DNA from 2 places in the Parageobacillus sp. KH3-4 genome. Region 2 is predicted to be linked to the other one. Evidence: riboswitches for the same ligand, from Rfam matches in the RefSeq annotation. Region 2 holds a riboswitch; the other holds the start of a gene.
The links. A riboswitch is a leader RNA that binds a small molecule or an ion and turns the genes downstream of it on or off. The one in region 2 is predicted to bind lysine.
Positions count from the first base shown of each region.

Region 1: it holds a riboswitch for lysine, as region 2 does, so the genes downstream of both, MWM02_RS08100 (amino acid permease) here and MWM02_RS04320 (aspartate kinase) in region 2, are expected to answer to the same signal.

Region 1 covers NZ_AP025627.1:1,549,250-1,557,622, forward strand. The annotation lists gene thiE (thiamine phosphate synthase) at 2-661, shown strand; gene MWM02_RS08085 (acyltransferase family protein) at 700-1,695, opposite strand; gene MWM02_RS08090 (H-type small acid-soluble spore protein) at 1,971-2,150, shown strand; gene MWM02_RS08095 (twin-arginine translocase TatA/TatE family subunit) at 2,225-2,392, shown strand; gene MWM02_RS08100 (amino acid permease) at 2,418-3,884, opposite strand; lysine riboswitch at 4,013-4,203, opposite strand; gene MWM02_RS08105 (YitT family protein) at 4,517-5,101, shown strand; gene MWM02_RS08110 (spore coat protein) at 5,236-5,529, opposite strand; gene MWM02_RS08115 (DUF892 family protein) at 5,553-5,738, opposite strand; gene MWM02_RS08120 (peptide MFS transporter) at 5,840-7,234, opposite strand; gene MWM02_RS08125 (hypothetical protein) at 7,563-8,373, shown strand, end outside.
Region 2 covers NZ_AP025627.1:843,147-851,519, forward strand. The annotation lists gene MWM02_RS04295 (glycosyltransferase family 2 protein) at 1-294, shown strand, start outside; gene MWM02_RS04300 (hypothetical protein) at 396-1,154, shown strand; gene MWM02_RS04305 (FTR1 family iron permease) at 1,183-2,112, shown strand; gene MWM02_RS04310 (nucleoporin-interacting protein) at 2,189-3,625, shown strand; gene uvrC (excinuclease ABC subunit UvrC) at 3,644-5,416, shown strand; lysine riboswitch at 5,486-5,666, shown strand; gene MWM02_RS04320 (aspartate kinase) at 5,780-7,006, shown strand; gene MWM02_RS04325 (YslB family protein) at 7,032-7,487, opposite strand; gene MWM02_RS04330 (succinate dehydrogenase cytochrome b558 subunit) at 7,763-8,371, shown strand.

The DNA of each region.
Region 1 (8,373 bases), 710 kb from region 2:
ATTGGCGCGGATCGCGAGTGAAGAGATGAAGCAACGATTGAAAGTGTATTTTATTATGGGAAGTGTAAACTGTAAAAAACAGCCATTCGAAGTGTTAACAGAAGCGATCGATGGCGGAATCACGCTGTTTCAATTTCGTGAGAAAGGGAGCGGCGCGTTTGCCGGCGAACAAAAATACGAGTTTGCCAAACAGCTGCAAGCCATTTGCCAAAAGCGCGGCATACCGTTTATCGTCAATGACGATGTCGAACTAGCGCTTGCTATTGATGCTGATGGGGTGCATATCGGGCAGGATGATGAAGATGCGCGCGTCGTCCGTGAAAAAATCGGCGACAAAATTCTCGGAGTGTCGGCGCATAATTTGGAAGAAGCGCAAGCGGCAGTCGCTGCTGGCGCTGATTATATCGGAGTAGGGCCAATTTATCCGACGAAATCGAAAACAGATGCGAAACAAGCCCAAGGCCCCGGGATTATTCGCTTTCTTCGCGACCATGGAATCGATATTCCAATGGTGGGCATTGGCGGCATTACTGCGGAAAATGCCGGCGAAGTGATGAACGCCGGAGCAGACGGCGTTTCCGTCATCAGCGCGATTGCTGCCGCCCCTTCGCCGCTGCTAGCAACAAAACAGCTCGTGCAAACGGTGTTTAATAATAAATAAAAGGTGCCGCATGTTGGGCACCTTCTTTTTTGCCATGTTTATGAAACAGCCTGTTTCTTTTTTGGGAATCGCCATTCTAAAAGCGATTGCATGATGCGGGCGATCGGCTCGCTTCCAAGCACAAGCACAACAATGACGGATAATCCTAGCAATAGCGGATAACCGTGAATACTCATAATAAAATCCGGAAATTTTGTTTCATGCAAATATTTTAAAATAAACCCGTGCAATATATAAATATAAAAGGTTCTTGCGCCTAATACCGAAAAAGAGAAACGGCGGTTTGGAACAAGCGCAAGAAAACAGAGCATCATTAACGTGCTTGCGCCATAAATAACCAGCCGTCCAAAAATTCCTTTTTCCTCTGGTACGCCGAGCGTATCGTATGATTTGGAGCCGTATAGCCATTCCTGCGGCAAATCGGGAAAACCAAAATGAATCATCATGAACATTCCGGCTAATGCGAAAAACGAAAATAAGCGCAGGCGCCATGCAAATAACCGTTCGATATCATGTTTATGCAGGAAAAATCCTAATAAAAAAAACGGAAAAAACGTAAAAGTGCGCGATATGCTTAGCCATTTTTCCGCATCGATCATACCCGCTCCCACTCCCAAGAGAAGGGAAAGCGATAGCGAAACAGGTTTTGGAATTTTCGCAAAGATCCATAATAGCAGGTTCCAACTGAATAAGCTAATTAAAAACCATAAACTCCATTGCGGAGTGAACAAATCGAATTCAATGGAATCTTTTTGGTATAAAAAGTAATAGTAAACCGAATACAACAGTTGAAAAATAAGATAAGGAAGCAATAATTTCTTTGTTATTTTTTTTAAATATCCTTTCTCATGAAATTTTTTTGCGAAATAACCTGAGATAAAGATAAACGCCGGCATGTGGAAAAAGAAGATCCAAATATATAAGCTATGCACCCATAGCACATCATCGATATACGGGCGGAGAAAGTGACCAAACACGACGAGGAGCATTAATACGAATTTGGCGTTGTCAAAGTAATAATCGCGCTCGCTCATAGTGTCTTCCTCCCTTCTTTCTATACCAATTCGAATGATACTTCTTCTTTTTCGAGGGGTCAATAGTATATCATTTTTTGGAAAGGTGTGAAATTTTAAATGATAAAAGAAAACGAACTGGAAACGACTGATATGGCCTAGTTATATAGGAAAGGAAAAGAGGGGGACGCTGAACAAATAGAGCAACTTATATGCCAAGATGAAGCGTTTTCGGAAGGAAAGTGCGTTAGCGGAAGATCGAGGCAATGCCGATAAGAAGGGAGGGAATGTTCATCATGGAAGTCATACGTGCAAAACAAATTGCTGAATCGGGAAAAATCGTGCCGGTGACCTACGAGGGGCAACAAGTAATGATTCAACACGTGGACGAGGAGCGAGAAATGGCGCGCGTTTATATGAAAAATCATCCGGAGAAAGAAATGGAAGTACCGGTTCGCCTTCTGCAAGAAGAATAATCCTATGCGATGGTGCTTTTGGCTCACATATGATATAATAAAAAAAAAATGAATAAACATATGGAGTGAATCGTATGAACATCGGATTTGGAGAAATCGCCCTTATCGTCTTTTTCGCGTTGCTCATTTTCGGCCCGAAAAAGCTGCCGGAATTGGGACAAGCGGCTGGAAAAACGCTGCGTGAATTTAAGAATGCGACAAGAGGAATTATCGATGACGAAGAGCAAAAAGCACAAAAATAAGGACTTGGCACGTACTGCTAAGTCCTTATTTTTGTTCCAGGTCACACTCATGCAATGGAACGATTTTCGTTTTTTTCACAAACTTATATCCAAGCCAGACGATAATAAAGAGCGGCAGGCCGATATACGAAACAAGAACGCCATACCAATCAATGGTTCCGCCAATAAATGCCTGATAGTTTTGCCCTAAAATCACAATGAGACAAACGACAAATGCAAACATAGGGCCGAATGGGAACCACTTCGCTTTATATGGTAAATCGTCCAAATTTTTCCCTTGTGCGATATACGCTTTACGGAACCGATAATGGCTGATGGCAATGCCGAGCCATGCAATGAACCCTGACATTCCGGAAGCGTTCAGCAACCATGTATAAACAACGCCGTCTCCAAAGAGAGATGCCAAAAAGGCAAGCGTCCCTAATGAGGAAGTGACAATCAGCGCATTGACCGGAACTCCGCGTTTATCCAGCTTCGCCAGAAATTTTGGAGCTTTTCCTTCGCGGGCTAAATCCCAAAGCATGCGAGTGGATGCGTACATCCCGGAGTTGCCTGCCGATAATACGGCGGTTAAAATGACCGCGTTCATTACCGAAGCGGCAAAGGCGATTCCTGCTTTATCGAATACAAGTGTAAACGGACTAACCGTAACATCGCCATTGGCAAGTCTTTCATCTGTATAAGGGATTAACAAGCCGATGGCCAGAATCGCTAATACATAGAATAGCAAAATGCGCCAAAACACCCGGCGAATGGCGCGGGGAATGCTACGCTTTGGATCTTCAGTTTCTCCAGCGGCGACTCCTAGCAATTCCGTTCCTTGAAAAGAAAATCCAGCTGCCATAAAAATTCCTAACATTGCCATAAAACCGCCGTGAAACGGGGCATCTCCGATGGTAAAGTTTTTAAAGCCAACCGCTTCGCCGCCCATGATCCCGACAATCATAAGAAAGCTGACAATTAAAAACAAGATGACGGTGGCTACTTTAATGAAGGAAAACCAATATTCTGCTTCGCCAAACCCCTTGACGGACAAGTAGTTTAAAAGAAACATAATTGCCAAACAAAGCGCGCTCCATAACAGCGACGGGCTATGCGGAAACCAAAATTTCATGATCATCGTTACGGCAGATAGTTCTGCGGCGATCGTGATCGCCCAGTTATACCAATAATTCCAACCTAATGCGAACCCTAACGCGGGATCGACAAATTTTGTTGCATATGTGCTGAACGATCCGGAAACTGGCATGTATGCAGCCATTTCTGCAAGGCTTGTCATTAAAAAATATACCATAGTGCCGATGGCGATATACGCGACAAGCGCTCCACCGGGCCCCGCTGTATGCACCGCTCCGCCGCTTGCTAAAAACAAGCCTGTGCCGATTGTTCCACCGAGGGAAATCATCGTTAAGTGCCGCGTTTTTAGCTTTCTCCGCAGCCCATCCGCAGAAACGGAGACGGTGCGGGGGGACATTTTTGCAGATGTTTTCATTTTAATATCAGCTCCTTTTTACTATATAGATATTCCGGTAGAAAATCAAAAATTTATGGAAAAGTCATAAATGAAAATGCCGTCGAAGGAGATTCGACGGCAGCGATACCTGCGGACATCAACTCTCCCATGAAGATAGCGCTCCATGCCCGTATAATGGCAGGCATGACAGTGTTGCCCCTGTTCGGCGACAACCCCAGCCTAGGCATTCAGAGAGCAAATGCCCAAGCTTCGGCGGCTTTTCCTTTCCGGCAAAGTCTTTGACGTGCTCTGCGTCTCGTTTGCCGTACTCATAAAAGCCGCGGCCTCTACTTCATTGGTCGAATGAGCGGCATATTATTCTATTATGTTAATATATTAATCTATTATTCCAATAATAGCAATAGAAAATGCATAAGGCGTCTTAATGTCCCTCTTTTTCATTTTTATTTAAATCGTTTTTCGCATGTTGCATCTAAGCGGTGGCAGTCGGAAAATTGATTATATTCTCAAGAAGGGTGATGTCCAAGTTTCATTTGCGTAAAAGACAAGTCTTTTGCAGCGACGCCATATATATAGAATATCGATGTTTTTCTGCGGTGTGCTAATTTCTTGTTGAAAAAGGTTTTGCAAAAAAGCGAGGTGTCGCTTTCATGGTAAAAAAAGTCGCTATTATTATGATCGGCAGCATGTTCCTTGCCATCGGCATTAATGTTTTTTTAGTCCCCCACCATTTGTTAGACGGCGGAATCATTGGAATTGGTTTGATCGTCAAATATATTTGGCATGTAAAAGCAGGGCTGACGATTATTTTGTTAAGCGTTCCTCTTTACATTATTGCCTGGTTTTATTATCGGCCGTTTTTTTACAATAGCCTTCATGGTTTGCTGTTTTCTTCTTTGATGATCGATATCTTTTCTGCATTGCGCGGCGCAGCTACGCTGGATCCCATCGTGAGCTCCGTTATTGGTGGAATTTTTGTTGGGATTGGAATCGGCATGATGCTGCGCGAAGAGACGAGCACGGGAGGGACGGATTTATTGGCACAATTTATTGCGAGAATGACGAACTGGAACGTCGGGATTGTTATTTTTATAATGGATGCCATTATTATTGCGGTGGGGAGTTTCGTCATTGATTCGACTTCGTTTCTTTATTCGTTTATTGTCGTAACGGTAGTCGGGATCGTGACGACGGTGTTAACAAGGCCAAGAGGGTGGAGACACAACATGATGTGATCCCATGCATATTGCCAGTGGGGCAAGTTCAGATGTTGCCTAACATTTCATGATAATCATGCGGCGAACGAAGGTCGGGAAAGGAGGAAAATGGGACTCGGCTTTGGCGGCTGAATCCCATTTTTATTCCGTATTTATCGTGTGTTGCTTGTTTGCAACGCTTGTCGTGCCGCTTGCATATCGATGCGCAATTGTTCTTGGACGTTTGCCGGATGGTAATACCCTTTGTTGATCATATATTGGCTAATTTGCTCATGCAGCTCGATCGCGTCGTTCAAGTGCTGTTTTAGTGTGCTGCGCACTTCTGGCGTGGCCGATTCGGCGATTGCCATCGCATAGCTTTTAATGGCGTTTTTGGCGCCGATTAAAAAGTCTGTCGCGATCATTTGGTCGTTAAGAACGTTTGTTTGTGTCATCGTGTTTTGCATCTTGTTTCACCTCTCGTTTCATTTTAAGATAAAAGGTTTTGCAAATCGCGAATTTGTTGTTGCGTTTTTTGGATATCTTGCTGGATGAGCGATTTCAGTTGCGGATCGGATGCCATTCCTTGCATGGCGGTATTTTTTGCAAAACAGACATTTTTGAATGCAAGCAGCTCATGAAGTTCTAACATTTCATGAGTTCCCATTGCTTTCATGCGTTTTCACCACCTTCCGTGACATAGTATGCGCGGCAGAAGAATCTATATAAATGAGAAATATTGTAAAAAAAGCTGGCCCAGCGAAGGGATCCAGCTTTTTAATTCATCATTCGCACAAGTTTTTTCGTAAACAACAGCAAAATAAGGCCCAATCCAATTGTCACACCGCTAATTACGCTGAAAATTTCCAAATAGCCTAAAGATTGTGTAAATGCTGCTAATTGACCAGCCAGCAACTGAGCGACACCAGTTCCCGCTAGCCATACGCCCATTAACACTGACGCTAGCCGAGCAGGAGCAAGTTTACTTACCATCGACAATCCAACCGGCGATAAGCAAAGTTCGCCGAGTGTGTGCAAAAAATATGTGAAAATAATGAACAATAAATTCGCTTTTGTGACGATGTGTTGTTCGTCGCTTCCTGTTTGTAATACGGCCGGAATTAATACGGCAAAGCCAAGGCCAAGCAAAATCATCCCGAGCCCCATTTTTGCTGGAATTGGCAAGTCGCCGCGTTTAGAATTCGAAAGCTTTGTCCAAATTAGCGAAACGATTGGTGCCAACACGATGATAAAGAATGGGTTTAATGATTGGAACCAAGAAGTAGGCATCGTCCAGCCGCCGATCGATTTATCCACGAATTTGTCCGTATATAACGTTAATGAACTTCCTGCTTGTTCAAATCCAGCCCAGAAGAAAATAACAAAGCACGTTAAAATAAAAATGACGGCGACGTTTTGTTTTTCTTGTTTCGTTAAAGGAGTTTTTGCTTTTGATTCTGTTTCTTTGTTTTGTTTAGCTGGCGCGCCGGTAGGTTGTTTGCCGATATCCCCTAAATAGCGGTTGCCAAATAGATTGAAAATGAATTGGCCAATAATCATGCCGATCGCTGCGGCCAAAAATCCGTACTTAAATCCGTAATGGATGACGCCGTTGATGTTCGTTGCGAAATATTTTTCCGCTAAAAATCCGCATACAAGCGGTGCAAATAGCGCCCCAATGTTAATTCCCATATAGAAAATGGTAAATGCGGAGTCTTTTCGTTTGTCGTTCGGGGCGTAAAGTTCTCCGACAAGCGTGGAAATATTGGGTTTAAAAAAGCCGTTGCCAATAATTAATAAAATTAATCCGATATATAGCCCTATCTGATTGTTGACGGCAAACAAGACGAAGTTACCAAGCGCCATCGTGGTACCGCCGATGGTAATCGCCAATCTTCTGCCTAAAAACCGGTCAGATAAATAACCTCCGAAAAGCGGAGTGAAATAAACCGCGCCAGTAAAAATTCCATAAATCGTCATCGCGACGCTCGGTTTTATTCCTAATCCGCCGCTGATAAGTTCTGTCGTCAAATAAAGAACAAGAATCGCTCTCATTCCGTAATAACTAAATCGTTCCCAAAGTTCTGTAAAAAACAATAAATAAAGCCCGGGAGGATGTTTCGTTTTTGGGCGTGGATTTTCCAACGTCTTTGTTTCCGGTAGTGCACTCATTATATTTCCTCCTTAGTTTATCATGATATTGTTTATTTTAATTAACAAAATATTTATATGTCAATAAAATTATATATAAATATATAATTCTAAATTTTTATTTAAAGAAGATATATGAATTAATGATTTTTATTTTTGTACAAAATATACACAAAATGCTTTTTCAAAATATTTTTATATATTATTTTAATAAAATTTAAAAAATTTAGCAATCGGATGTTATGAATAAGTGAGAAAACAAAAGCTCTTTGCTGTAAGAAGATGGTTTGTTTCTGGTGAAGGGGGGTACACTATGCGTGCTGCAATTTTCAATGGAAGGTGAAATGGAATGCGCAAAATGTATATCCTTATTATCATTTTCCTTTTGTTGTTCATTGGAGGAGGGTTTTTTTTCAACAGTAATGCCGAATATGCCCTTTTGCCTGAAAAAGACGATGTAGTAAAGTATGAAGCGAATCATCAAACAGGCACGGATATTTGGGGGGAATGGATTGGCGCGGAAACGGGAAAAGCGGGAAAATCATTTGCCGATCGTTCAAAAACGCCTGTTTCTGCCAAACACGGCGCTATTGTTGTCGATGAAAAGCTGCTTCAATTAGGGCGAGAAGTGTTTTATAAAGAAACATTTGGCAATGAGGTGTTTTTGACGGATATTATGGGGATGGTGAACGGACCGTTAACGATGGCGAATATCGCCAAGGCGGTTATTTCTTTAAAAGGAAAGGGAACGACAAATTTGCAAGTGGAGCTGGCAGAAGATGTGACCATTGGTGACCGAACGTATAAAAAAGGGGAGAAAATTGACACAGGCATCGATGTTCCTAAAGGATCGTATTTGCCGTTAGGGATGCCGGTTGTTTGGGATCATGGTAAGCTTCGCATTGGCATTAGTTGTGCGGCGTGCCATGCGACGGTGGATCCAAAAACGAAGAAGGTGGTAGAAGGAGCCCCTAACAATGATTTAAATGCTGGGCTGCTCATGGCGTTAGCCACCAATTCAGCTGCTTATTTTACGCATGCGGATATAAAATCGCTGAAGAGCTATATTCGTTCTATGGATCGGACAGTGATGGATTCAAAAGGAAGAAAGTCGTCACTTCCTGATCCGCAATTGCTTGAAAAAGAGGTAGACCGCATTT
Region 2 (8,373 bases):
CAATCGGGGATGCGGGCTTTTTCGCGGCAAGCGATGGAACATGCGGAGATCATTCATGATTATAATTACGCACAGGTGCTTACGTTAAATTTAGTCCGCAAAGGGTTTCGCGTAAAAGAAGTGCCGATTCGCTATCAAGTGCGGACAACGGGACAGTCATTTATTAAATTTCGCGCGTATGTCACGGCCGTTCTTCCAGCAATTTGGAAGGAGATGCGGCGGCCGGTGAAAAAAGTAGTGATTGATGAAGACGCCCATCGTCTCCCGAACATAGCGGAAAAACAATGTTCGTAGCCCCTTTCCTTTTTGCGAACAGGAAAGGGAATTTTTTCATTAATATATTGACATAGAAGATGATAATCATTATCATTGATGGTGTAGGAGGAGATCGAATAATGAGGCGATTTTGTTTATTTTTTTCTTTGGCGTTGATATTCATTCTCAATAGTATCCCGATTTCTGTTTTTGCGTATTCTTACGGTGATCCGAATGAAGAAAAAGTGGCAGAAGTTTATAAACAAATGGCGGAAAAGTTAAACGAGCAGCCGCCAAACTTTGCGGAGGCGCGCAAAATTTTCGAAACGGTAAAAGAGGAAATAGATATGCATATGGGAACGGAGCCTTCGCAAGCAGTGTTATCGGCGATCGACAAAAAAGATAAAGAAGCTGTTTTAAAAAATATGGAAAAAATTCTTGTTTTAAATATCGCACGCCGGTTGGAAAATATCGAGAAAAATTTTGAGCAGTATGATACGAGCAAACGGTTATTAGCGAAGGCGTTTGCTACATACGAAGCGCTTTCCCCGATTGTACAAGGCAAAGATGCAGCACTTGATAAACGGCTAAGAGACGAATTCAATAAAGCGCTGCAGTCGCTGGGAAATCCTGGATTGTTTGGTGTCGGCGAAAAAAAAGCAAACATTGAGCAATTTAAGAAAAGCAAAGAAACAATTTTAACGTCGCTGCAAAAGCAATTTGGGTTGAAAAGTTTGAAGGTGGGACATTTTTCGGAGAGTGCAACGGAAAAGCCACAAGAAGTGCAGAAAAAAGAATGGACGGACTTATCGAAATTAAAAAACTGGATTCCGATTGCGATTCTTCTTGTTGTGATTGCCGGGGTTGTCGTGTATTCATGGCGTCGCAAGCGGACTTGACGGATGAAAACAAAGGGGGACATATGCAATGGAAGTTCAAGCGCTGCTGATTACGTTCCGCGAAGCGCTCGAGGCGCTGCTGATTGTCGGCATTATTACATCCTATTTAAAACGCGTCGACCATCAAGAATATACGAAATACGTGTGGCTCGGCGCAGGATTGGCGATTTTGGCGAGCGTTGGGGTCGCGATTCTTTTCCAAGTTGTGTTCACCGGTTTTGCCGCGATGGGAAGCGAAGCGTATTTAAAGATCGGCATTATGTTTGTTTCCGCAGTTTTGTTGACGCAAATGGTCTTTTGGATGGCCGAGCATAGCCGCGATATGAAAAAAAGCGTCGAAGGAAAAATGGATCAATTTATTACTACGGGCAATGTCATCGGCATGGTCATTCATTCGTTTTTGGTCGTGCTCCGCGAAGGAGTCGAAACGGTCTTTTTCTTTGCCGCGATTACGCACGGCAACATCGGTGCGGCGATGCAAGGATGGGGAGCGGCGACGGGAATTGCGATTGCGGTGATCGTCAGCTATCTTTTTTTCAAAGGAACGATGCGCATTCCGCTAAAGACGTTCTTTAAAGTAACGGGAGCGTTCATCGTTTTGATTGCCGCGGGCTTACTTGTCCAAGGCATTTCGATGCTTCAAGATTTAAACATCATCGGCAGCGTGATGCCGCACGTTTATGATTTAACATGGCTGCTTCCGGAACATCCGATTGATTATGAACATTATCTCCGCGATCACGGCGTTGCGCCTGTCTTTTCAGGAGAGGTCGGCGTGTTTTTGAAAGCGCTCTTCGGCTATTCGTCCATGCCGTCGCTTGAAGAAATCATCGCTTATATTGGATATTTTGTCGTCGTTTATGTATTAGTGACGAGCCGCAATACGAATAAAAAAAATGCGGTGCAAACAAAAACAGCCGTTCAAGCGCTTGAACCAAAAGAGAAAAGGGTGATGTAAAAAGTGCAAGGCTTAGCCTTGTGCTTTTTCATCTTTTTGGCGAAATCGCGCTGCGGAGAAAAAGGGGAGAAAAATGCTGAAACATTTAGGAAATAACCGGCTTTTGTCGTATTTCAGTTTATGTATTTTATTTAGCCTGCTGCTTGCGGAAATTCGTTACGCCAGCCCTTACGCGGCGACATGGGATCAAGTCGATTTTGCCTTGGCATTAGACCGTTATGATTTATTGGCGATGCAGCCGCATTTTCCGGGGTATCCATATTTCGTGTTGGGCGGCATATTTATTCATGTGTTTGTTGACAATCCGGCCAAAGCGCTATCCATCTTTAATGTCATTGCTTTGTTTTCGGCAACGATCCCGATCGTTCTCCTGTTAAAAAATCATTTCCCGACTCCCATGTCATTGTTCATTAGCGCGCTTATCCAATCGGCAAGCTATGTGATGGTCATTGCGGGCCAGCCGATGTCGGACGGGGCGGCGCTGGCGGTGCTGTGGTGGTATTTTTGGTCCATCGAATTGGCGAGAAAACGCGATGCATGGTGGATGCAGCTTCTTCCGCTTGCCTTTTTTAGCTTATTGATGGGAATCCGCTTGTCGTATGCTCCATTTGCGGTCGCGATCTTATGCTTATGGTATGAAGATTGGAAAAAACATCGCAGTGTCGGCCGACTCGGGTGCTTTTTGACAGCAGCGGCCTTTTTCCAATTTATTTGGATAGCTGCGGTCGCGGTGGCGGAAGGAAGCTTCCATTCCTTTTTCAAGCTGGCTCTCTCGTTTACGGGCGGCCATTTCGAGGAATGGGGGGGGACGGCAGCAAGTGACATACAGCCGTTATGGGAGCGAGTGATTCATTTTTTGTTTTATAATATTTTATGGACAGGAATAGCAAGCCAAAACGTGATCCTGCTTTTTTTGTATATCGTGGCATGGGCGGCGATATGGCGGATGAGGAAATCCATGTTTCCCCGCTGGCTTCTCGTTTCCGGATTTGCGTATTTTCTTTGGGCGCTATTTGCCCAAAACATTGAGAAGCCGCGGCACATTCTCCCCCTTATTCATCTCGTTTTATTTTACGGATGGACATGCTATATCCGCAATCATATGTCTATGTATCGTTGGAGTATCGCAGTGGCTGTGTTAGCTGTGCAATTCGTAACGGGAACATGGCATCTGCGCGAACAAGCGCTACAGTTGCCAGCAACGTACCAGTTAGCGTATGATTTACAAAAAAGCAAAGAGAAATTCGTTTTGTATACATGGGAAGAAACGCGTGTGCTCCAATACCTCGATGTGGATTTTCCGCATAAAGATGTGCTGCACTTTTCATTTTTTTTACAGGACAAGGCGAACTATCGGCATGTTAAAATTTATATGACTGATCATGTGGTCAAAGGATTTCAAAAGCAAGGGGTTTCCCTTTCTCGTCATGTGCGGAAAGTGAAAACGTATCGTTCCAGCACACTGTCAGATCCGGTGTACGGAAACATTACGCTGTATGAATGGCTGAATTAATGTAATGGAGTGGTTATGATGCATGATCACTTAAAAGAAAAATTAGCCGTGCTCCCGGAGCAGCCGGGATGTTACTTGATGAAAGATAAAAATGGCACCGTCATATACGTCGGCAAAGCAAAAGTGCTGAAAAACCGCGTGCGTTCGTATTTTACCGGCACGCATGACGGAAAAACGCAGCGGCTCGTCAACGAAATTGCCGATTTTGAATATATCGTCACTTCTTCGAATGTCGAAGCGCTTATTTTAGAAATGAACTTAATCAAAAAGTATGATCCGAAATATAACGTGATGCTTAAGGATGACAAAAGCTATCCGTTTATCAAGATTACCGCCGAAAAGCATCCTCGCCTAATCATTACACGAAAAGTGAAAAAAGACGGTGGAAAATATTTCGGACCGTATCCGAACGTGCAGGCGGCAAACGAAACGAAGAAACTGTTAGATCGCATTTATCCGCTGCGCAAATGTTCGACTATGCCGAACCGCGTCTGTTTATATTATCACATGGGGCAATGTCTTGCGCCGTGCGTGCATCCGGTGTCCGAACAGCAAAATAAAGAAATCGTTGAGCAAATTGTCCGCTTTTTAAACGGCGGGTATAAAGAAGTGAAAGAAGAGCTTGCGGAAAAGATGAGGAAAGCGGCCGAAGCGCTCGAATTTGAAAGGGCGAAAGAATACCGCGATCAAATCGCCCATATTGAAGCGACGATGGAAAAACAAAAGATGGTCATCAATGATTTCGTTGATCGCGATGTGTTCGGCTATGCGTATGACAAAGGCTGGATGTGTGTGCAAGTATTTTTCATTCGTCAAGGAAAACTGATTGAGCGCGATGTATCGATGTTTCCGATGTATCAAGACCCGGATGAAGAGCTCCTCACATTTTTAGGACAATTTTATGCAAAAGCGAACCACTTTAAGCCGAAAGAAGTCATTTTGCCTGTCGACATTGACGGGGAGCTTGCCGAGCAGTTACTGGAAGTAACGGTCGTTCAGCCGAAAAGAGGAAAGAAAAAGGAACTTGTCGATTTGGCGAGCAAAAACGCGGCAATTGCTTTAAAAGAAAAATTTTACTTAATCGAGCGGGACGAAGAACGGACGATCAAAGCGGTCGAAAACTTAGGAAAAATGTTGGGGATTCCGACGCCGCATCGCATTGAGGCGTTTGATAACTCCAACATTCATGGCACCGATCCTGTTTCGGCAATGGTCGTGTTTATCGATGGAAAACCGGAGAAAAAAGAGTACCGCAAATACAAAGTCAAAACGGTGGAGGGACCGGATGACTATGGATCGATGCGCGAGGTGGTGCGGAGGCGCTATACGCGTGTGCTGAAAGAAAAGCTTCCGCTTCCCGATTTAATTATTATTGACGGCGGAAAAGGACATTTAGCTGCGGTAAGGGATGTGCTTGAAAACGAATTAGGGCTTGATATTCCGCTTGCCGGGCTTGCAAAAGATGATAAGCACCGCACATCCGAGTTAATCATGGGCGATCCGCCGCAAATCGTTCCATTAGAGCGAAACAGTCAAGAGTTTTATTTATTGCAACGCATTCAAGATGAGGTGCATCGGTTTGCGGTGACATTTCATCGGCAAACGCGCGGAAAAACGATGTTGCGCTCTTTGCTGGATGACATCCCTGGCGTTGGGGAAAAGCGGAAAAAAGCGTTGTTAAAGCATTTCGGGTCCATTAAAAACATGAAGGAAGCGACGGTGGAAGAATTGCAAAAAGCGAACATTCCGCGCTCCGTCGCCGAAAAAATTTATGAGAAATTGCGAGAATAATATTGTCAACGACATAAAAGTTTGATATGATTGCAATAAATTTTATATTTATACGCTTCCAAACGCCGAAGTGAAGATAGAGGCGCGAACTTCAAGAGTACACATTCGGAGGAAAATGAGTTCCGAAGATGGATGTGGAAAGGGGAGCTTCGCCGAAGTGGAAAAAGTCTCATTGCTTTTTCCGCTGGTCCTGCGTTTAAGAAATGTAGGACTGTCAAGATGGGTTTCATCTTGGAGAGCTATCTCACTGTGCGGGGCGAATTCGATTTTTTCGTTTCGTGATGCACAGCAATGGGATTTCTCTCATTGCTGTTTTTATTTGCAAGCAATAAGCGACATTCATAGGTAAAAGGGTGAGACAGAGTGGGAATTATTGTACAAAAATTTGGCGGAACGTCTGTTGGTTCGATCGAAAGAATTCAACATGTGGCGAATCGGGTCGTTGAGGAAGCAAAAAAGGGAAATCAAGTCGTCGTCGTTGTTTCAGCGATGGGAAAAACAACCGATGAACTTGTCAACTTAGCGAAACAAATTTCCCATCATCCGAACAAGCGCGAAATGGATATGCTTCTTTCGACGGGAGAACAAGTGAGCATTGCGCTGCTTGCAATGGCGCTTTATGAAAAAGGATACAAGGCCGTTTCGTTAACGGGATGGCAAGCGGGAATTACGACGGAAGAAATGCATGGCAATGCCCGCATTATGAACATTGACACGGCGAGAATCCGCCGCCATCTCGATGAAGGAGCGATTGTGATCGTTGCGGGATTTCAAGGGGTGACGGAAACAGGGGAAATTACCACGCTCGGACGCGGCGGCTCCGATACGACGGCGGTGGCGCTGGCGGCAGCGCTAAAAGCAGACAAGTGCGATATTTATACGGACGTAACCGGCGTGTTTACGACAGATCCGCGTTATGTAAAAACGGCAAGAAAAATAAAAGAGATTTCTTATGATGAAATGCTTGAGTTAGCCAACTTAGGGGCGGGAGTGCTGCATCCGCGCGCCGTTGAATTCGCGAAAAATTATGAAGTGCCGCTCGAAGTGCGTTCGAGCATGGAAAACGAAAGCGGAACGATCGTAAGGGAGGAAGTTTCAATGGAACAGCATTTAATCGTGCGAGGAATCGCGTTTGAAGATCAAGTAACGAAAGTGACAGTATATGGAATCCAAAATAGTTTATATACATTGCCGACTATTTTTACAGCGCTTGCCAATCGCGGCATCAATGTAGATATCATTATTCAGAGCGCCACTAACTCAGAAGAAGCGTCCGTTTCTTTTTCGATTCACACTCAAGACCTACCAGAAGCGCTTCAAGTATTGCAATCTTTGGAAGGAGCGAACGTGCAATACGAAAGCGGTTTGGCCAAAGTGTCGATCGTCGGCTCCGGCATGATTTCCAATCCGGGAGTAGCCGCGAAAATGTTTAAAATTTTGGCGAATAGAGGAATTGAAATAAAAATGGTCAGCACATCGGAAATTAAAATTTCCACAGTGATTGACGAAGAAAACATGGTACGAGCAGTTGAAGCGCTTCATGAAGCGTTCGAACTCGCCGATGAAGCGAAAGAGGCGCACGCAAAATGACAGAAGCCTGCGCTGCGCAGGCTTCTTAGCCATTTATTTCATCTTTGCGATCCCATTTAATAATGATTAGTACTTTATTAACCCGTTTCTTTTGCTGTTCGAACGCTTCGGCAACGCGGCGCTTTTGGTGCTCGATTTGCTGGGCGAGAAAGCCCGCTTCCAGCTGGAACGTACAATTTTCGTGAAGAGCGAACCGCGCGGTAATGATCGGGCCTGTCAATTCGACATGCAACTCGTCGCTGCGCTCTTCGACAATGGAAAGTGCTCCCCATCCGGCCTTTTCAAAAAATGCGATAATATCGGGCATTGTTTCTAGCGGATAGCGGCGCGCCAAGCTTTTACCAGCCCAGTATAAAATGTTTGCTGTTTCTTTCCCGAGCAATTCAGGAAGAAGAATTTGTCGAATTAGTTCAGAGCCAAATGCGGAAATATGAATGTCTTCTAATGCCTTATATTGTTCTTCTAGTGATGGTAGTTTCACATGCTTCCCCTCTTTCTATCTATCAACATTATAACGAAACGCAGGGGAGCATGCATTATCTTTCTGATGATTTTTAGATGTTGTTTTAATATTCAAACGTTTGAACATTTTGTGACTTTGTTTTCTTGACGCTTTGTGCAATGTGGGAGTACAATGAATGTGACACAATGATTAATGGGAATGGAAGCAGTTACAAACTCTATTAATCATTAATGTTCTTTGTGGATGGGGAGCACTATTTTCATCGTTGTTACTATTTAAAGGGGGTTTACATAATGGCAGGAAATCGCGAGTTTTATTACCGTCGGCTCCATTCACTGTTGGGAGTCATTCCAGTGGGGATCTTTTTAGTGCAACATTTAGTCGTAAACCATTTTGCGACAAGAGGACCGGAAGCGTTTAACCGCGCTGCTTCCTTTATGGAGAATTTACCGTTTCGTTATTTTTTAGAAATATTCGTCATTTTTCTTCCGTTGTTGTTCCACGCCATTTATGGGCTTTATATCGCTTTTACGGCGAAATTTAACGTGGGGCGTTACGGGTACTTCCGTAACTGGATGTTTATGTTGCAGCGAATCACCGGAATCATCACATTAATTTTTGTGACATGGCATGTATATGAAACTCGAGTGCAAGCCGCATTTGGAGCGGACGTAAATTATGAAATGATGGCGAATATCGTCGATAATCCGGCTATGCTTACATTTTATATTGTCGGAATTTTATCAACGGTGTTCCATTTTGCAAACGGTTTATGGTCCTTCTGTGTAAGCTGGGGGTTAACGGTGTCTCCTCGTTCACAACAAGTTTTTACATACGTGACAATGATCATTTTTGTCGCGCTTTCCATCGTCGGCATTCGTGCCATCTTAGCATTTGCTTAATA